DNA from 2 places in the Methylophilus flavus genome. Region 1 is predicted to be linked to the other one. Evidence: predicted binding sites of a transcription regulator. Region 1 holds the regulator's gene; the other holds the start of a gene.
The links. Region 1 encodes sigma-54, which starts transcription at its own class of promoters, with help from an activator protein. Its sites were predicted from a motif close to TGGCACNNTTCCTGCT; they were not measured.
Positions count from the first base shown of each region.

Region 2: the regulator sigma-54 is predicted to act here: its motif matches at 1,313-1,328, upstream of glnA (type I glutamate--ammonia ligase).

Region 1 covers NZ_JBHTLN010000002.1:73,902-77,044, forward strand. Annotated here, with positions in the region: gene tyrS (tyrosine--tRNA ligase) at 1-330, shown strand, start outside; gene ACFQ2T_RS10320 (RNA polymerase factor sigma-54) at 398-1,951, opposite strand; gene lptB (LPS export ABC transporter ATP-binding protein) at 1,958-2,704, opposite strand; gene lptA (lipopolysaccharide transport periplasmic protein LptA) at 2,716-3,143, opposite strand, start outside.
Region 2 covers NZ_JBHTLN010000001.1:2,038,681-2,041,823, reverse strand. Annotated here, with positions in the region: gene aroE (shikimate dehydrogenase) at 1-655, opposite strand, end outside; gene ACFQ2T_RS09895 (rhodanese-like domain-containing protein) at 684-1,133, opposite strand; gene glnA (type I glutamate--ammonia ligase) at 1,485-2,894, shown strand; gene ACFQ2T_RS09885 (DUF4124 domain-containing protein) at 3,020-3,143, shown strand, end outside.

The DNA of each region.
Region 1 (3,143 bases):
GTAGGTTTTGCGCAGGAAATCGTTGCCCGTTTCCATGGCCAGGCCGCTGCTGAAAAAGCATTACAGGATTTCCAGACGCGCGCCAAAGGCGGCATTCCTGATGACGTGCCTGAAATTGCATTGACGATTGAAGGTGACAGCATAGGCATCAGCCAGTTATTGAAGCAGGCTGGTTTAGTGGAAAGCACCAGTGAAGCGATGCGTGCGATTCTGCAGGGTGGGGTGAAACTGGATAGCGTCAAGGTGGAAGACAAAAATCTGCAATTAGCAAAAAGCGTAGTGGTTGCCCAGGTGGGTAAGCGGAAATTTGCCAGGATAACGATTCGGTAAACGCTGTTATTTTAAAAATAAAGGCCGCTGAATAGCGGCCTTTTTGATTCTGGCGATGCTTAAAAAATCAAAGCGATTTACGCAAATTCGCAGGCGGGATACTCAGTGATTCACGGTATTTGGCAATCGTCCTGCGTGCAACTACTATGCCTTGTTGCGCCAGCGTGTCGGTAATCTGGTTATCGGACAGCGGTTTTTTCTCATTCTCTTCTGCCACCATCTGCTTGATCAGCGCGCGAATAGCCGTGGCCGAGCATGAACCGCCTGCATCTGTGGCAACCGAACTGCCAAAGAAGTATTTCAGTTCATACACGCCCCTGGCAGTGAGCATGTACTTATGGGTAGTGACGCGTGAAACGGTACTTTCGTGTAGGTCCAGCTCTTCTGCGATTTCGCGTAATACCAGTGGGCGCATGGCAATGTCGCCGTGCTCAAAGAAGTTACGCTGACGGTCCACAATCGCCTGCGAGACGCGCAAAATCGTCGAGAAGCGCTGCTGGATATTCTTGATCATCCATTTCGCTTCCTGCATCTGGCTTTGCAGGTACTGGCCTGAGCTATCTCTGTTACGTTTGAGGATGTCGGCGTACATCTGGTTGATGCGCAATTTCGGGATCACGCCATCATTCAGGGTGGCTACCCAGATACCTTTGATCTTTTTCACCACCACATCATGCTGGATAAAATGATCATGGCTAAAGTTCGAAAATTCGCTGCCTGGCCTTGGATTTTGCTGGCGTATCAATTGCTGCGCGCCTTTGAGTGAGGCTTCATCGCAGCCAAGTTGCTTGCGTAGCTTAATAAAGTCTTTATTGGCAAGCAGCGCCAGATGGTCCTTGACCAGGGCGATAGCGACTTTCAGGTAGGGTGTGCTTGCTGGCAGGGCATTCAGTTGCAGCAACAGGCATTCACGCAAATCGCGTGCACCTATGCCTATCGGGTCCAGATTCTGGATCAACTTGAGTGCCGTTTCCAGTTCCAGCAAATCCACTTCCAGTTCCTCCGGCAGGTTCTCAACGACTTCCTGCAGATCCTGTTCGAGGTAGCCATCGTCATTGATGCTGTCGAGCAGCAGTTTGACCAGGCTCATATCGCGATGTGACAAATGTGCCAGCTGAATCTGGTCTATCAGGTGGTCACGCAGGCTGATATTGGTGGCATCCTGGCGGGAGAAGTCACCGTCTTCATCATCATTGTTGTTACGGCCTGCTTCATCCCAGTTACTGGTGCTGCCAAACTCGCCGTAATCGTCTTCAAATTCCGGCGGGGTAAATTCTTCATTCAGGTTGGGCAATTCACCTTCATTGCCGCTGAGGTCATCGCGCAATTCTTCACGCAGTGTGTCGGCCGGTGAGGGGATATCTTGCTGCTGCATGGCGACGTCAAAGGAGCTGGCGTCTTCGACTTCAGCCTGCGCCGCTAACGGGGCGTCGGGCGTATTGTCTTCAAACTCGCCTTCTTCATTATTATCGGCCATCTCGAGCAAGGGGTTTTCCTGCAAGATAGCTTCCAGCTCCTGGCTCAATTCCAGCGTCGACAGCTGCAACAGGCGGATAGACTGCTGCAACTGCGGCGTCAGTGCCAGGTTTTGCGACATGCGTAATTGCAGGTTTTGCTTCATAAGGGATTACAGCCTAAAGTTTTTGCCCAGATATACTTCACGCACACCTTCATTCTGGATGATTTCATCGGGCGTGCCGGCGGCAAATACTGCGCCTTCATTCACGATGTAGGCGCGGTCACAGATATCCAGCGTTTCGCGAACGTTGTGGTCTGTAATCAGGATGCCGATATTCTGGCTGCTCAAATAACGGATGATTTTCTGGATCTCGATCACTGCAATCGGGTCGATACCGGCAAACGGCTCATCCAGCAAAATAAACTTCGGGTCAGTCGCCAGGCAACGGGCGATCTCCACACGGCGGCGTTCACCACCGGACAAGCTGACCGCCTGGCTGTTGCGGATGTGCTGTATATGCAATTGATCCAGCAATGATTCGAGTTTGGCTTCACGTTCTTCTGACGTGTAAGGGCGGGTTTCCAGGATAGACAGGATGTTATCTGTCACTGTCATCTTGCGGAAAATGGAGGCTTCCTGCGGCAGGTAGGCCAGGCCCATGCGCGCGCGTTCATGCATGGGGGCGTGGCTGACATCGGTGCCGTTCAGGGTGATGTGCCCGTCATCAAGGGCGACCAGGCCGACAATCATGTAAAAGCTGGTGGTTTTGCCTGCACCGTTCGGGCCCAGTAAACCGATCACTTCGCCGCTATGCAGCTCCAGCGTCGTGTTCCTGACGACTGTGCGACCCTGGTAAGCTTTTTTTAAATGGCTGACGCTTAAATGGCTATTGTCTGGTGAAGCAGTTGTTTGCATATTGCCAGTCTTTACTGTGGATCTTTCTTGATTTCGTTTGCGGTGCCGCTCGCTGCCGGTTCTGTCCTGAGCTGTAATGAACGGTTCATGCGCAGCCCTTGCTGTGCATTGGCCTTGTTATCAATCACAGGAGGGGTAGTTTTGTTCTTGGGCTGAATAATCGCCTTGACCCGGCTGTTGGCAGTGCCATTAGGATTGGCTTTGGTGCCACCGATCACTTCCGCATATTCCGCATTGGCGTCGTAGCTGATGTAATCACCGGTGACAATGTCTTCGCCACGTTTGACCCAGGCATCGGTATACAGTTGCACTTTATCCATACGGCCATTGTATTCAATGCGCTGGCCGCTGCCTTGCATCCATTCGTTTTTACCGGTGCGCTTCTGCTTGAAGGTGGTCGGCCTGCTCGGGCTGCCGATACAGGTGCTATGCTGAAAGC
Region 2 (3,143 bases), on a different contig from region 1:
CGTAGGCCAGGCTGTGGGCGTAAAAAATCGTATGGCTGACAGGCAGGGCCTCGGCTTGCAATCCGGCGGAAGTGGCATTAATGACCACGTCATAGCCTTCGGATAATTCAGCAAAGGTTTTCACTTCCAAGCTGACCTGGTGCAATTCTGCATCCGCCTCAAATCGACCGGCCATGGCTTGTGCTTTGTCCAGGCTGCGGTTGGCTAACGTCAACACAGCTGGGTTTTGCGCCAATAGCGGCAAGATGACGCCTTGAGCGGCACCTCCAGCGCCCAGTAACAATACTTTCTGGCCATCAATCGTGCGCTGCCAATGTTTGAGGATGTCATTGACAAGGCCGCAGCCATCCGTGTTATCACCACTGATATGCCCACCGTGAAAACTTAAGGTGTTGACTGCGCCTGCGGCTTTGGCCCGGTCTGAAAGTGTTTCGCTGACCTCAAATGCTTCGAACTTGAATGGTACAGTCACATTCACGCCTCGATAGCCGTCCAGCTGCAACTGTTTGATAGTTGCGGCAAATCCATCCAGAGGGGCTAATCTTTTTTCGTAGGTAATTGTTTTACCTAACTGCCTGGCAAACGCCTGGTGTATCAAAGGCGATTTGCTATGCTCGATTGGATGCCCAATCACTGCGAATTTTTCATTGCTCATGTGCGTTTATTAATCGGGTTGATGCCGGTTAGTTGGTCCACGGCAATCCGGCATGTTTCCACCCGTTAATCAGCGTGCGCTGCTTATGCTCGTTGGCTTCACCTTCAAAGCCTTGCAGCATATTGTAGGCTTTGCCGAACCCTAGCTGTTGTGCCAGTAAAGCAGCATTGTGACTGCGGCCACCGGTGCGGCACATAAATACAATCGTACTGTCTTTATCAACCTGAGCCTGTAATTGTTTGGCAAAATCAGGATTAGCCACCATGCCCGGGTAAAAAGCCCACTCGATATGTGTCGCCAAAGGCACGCGGCCGACCAGTTCAAGCTCTGCCCGCGAGCGCACATCAACCAGCACCACTGACTCACCTTGATTGATCAATTGATAGGTTTCTTCGGGCGTGATTGCCCCGGCGTAGGGCAGGTTATTTTGTGTGCCGCGCGTTTGGGCATTGCTTAAAATATTTTCTACATTAGTCAATGTGACACCTTTATTTCTGATCAGACTATATAAAGTAGCGAGTATACCTTTGAAAGGGAGCGCTTGAACTAATGCACTATTTTTGTGCTTATTTTGTTGCAATGCACACAAATGGTGCGATCGGTTTTTACTATTTTATGCAGGTTACCTGTAAACCACGTAAAATGCATATTTTTGGGTGGCATGCTTCCTGCTAATATTACACTCTAAGATTTTGCGGGATTCAGTGTTAGCAGAATCCCAAATCCATTATTTGTATTTGCCCACGTTTCGGGACATCCGCAACATGTCCCGTTTTTTGCGTGTACAACTTAAAAACCGTTTTAGACCTTGATCATTGAGGAGAATGTAATGTCCGTTGCAAACGTAATGAAATTGGTTGCCGAAAACGACATCAAATTTGTCGATTTCCGTTTTACCGACACCAGAGGTAAAGAGCAGCACGTGACCGTGCCAGTTTCTCACTTCGACGAAGATAAATTTACTGAAGGTCATGCATTTGACGGTTCCTCCATCGCAGGATGGAAAGGTATTCAAGCGTCTGACATGCAATTGATGCCTGATGCAAACACTGCATTTATCGACCCGTTTTTTGACGAGCCGACATTGGTGCTGACTTGCGATGTCGTGGACCCTACCGATGGTAAAGGTTATGACCGTGACCCACGCAGCCTGGCGAAACGCGCAGAAGCTTATTTGAAATCGAGCGGCCTGGGTGACACAGCTTATTTTGGTCCTGAGCCAGAATTCTTCATTTTTGACAGCGTGCAATGGGATGCCACCATGGGTGGTAGTTTCGTTAAGATCAACTCCGAAGAAGCTGCCTGGTCATCAGGTGAAAAATTCGAAGGCGGCAATACAGGCCACCGTCCAGGTGTAAAAGGCGGTTACTTCCCAGTGCCACCAGTCGACTCATTGCATGACATCCGTTCTGCCATGGTATTGACTCTGGAAGAACTGGGCGTGCCAGTTGAAGTGCACCATCATGAAGTGGCGACTGCGGGTCAATGTGAAATCGGTACCAAGTTTGCAACACTGACACAACGCGCTGACTGGACACAGATTCTTAAATACGTTGTTACAAACACAGCGCATGCTTACGGTAAAACTGCCACCTTTATGCCTAAACCAATGTTTGGTGACAACGGTTCTGGTATGCACGTGCACCAGTCTGTATGGAAAGATGGCAAAAACCTGTTTGCAGGTAACGGCTATGCTGGCCTGAGCGATTTCGCCCTGTACTACATCGGCGGCATCATCAAACATGCGCGCGCTTTGAATGCGATCACTAACCCAGGCACTAACTCATACAAGCGCCTGGTGCCACATTACGAAGCACCGGTAAAACTGGCTTACTCTGCTAAAAACCGTTCTGCTGCTATCCGTATTCCTTTCGTACACTCTGATAAGGCACGCCGTGTTGAAGCGCGCTTCCCTGACCCGATCGCCAACCCATACCTGGCGTTTTCAGCCTTGCTGATGGCAGGTCTTGATGGCGTTCAGAACAAGATTCACCCAGGTGAGCCAGCAACTAAAGACTTGTACCATCTGCCACCAGAAGAAGATGCATTGATCCCAACCGTGTGCTCATCATTAGAGCAAGCGCTTGAGTATCTGGATAAAGACCGCGAGTTCCTGACACGCGGTGGTGTTTTCACTGATGACTGGATTGATGCTTACATTGCATTGAAAATGGAAGAAGTGACTAAATTACGTCAAACACCACATCCTGTTGAGTTTGGTTTGTACTACTCCTGCTAATTGCAAGGTTCGCACTAAAACAGGGCAGCTTCGGCTGCCCTGTTTTTTTATGAACGGGTGATAGCGTCAACCTTTTGAATTTTAGGCACGTTGATAAGCATTACAATCTACTCTAAACTGTTGCCATGAAAAGACTTTTTTACTTTATTACCGCCCTGCTGGCAGCTAGCCAAAGTCTTGCGGATATTTATAAATATACCGACAGCAACGGTGTAACAACATATACCAACATCCGGCCAGATGGAAAAC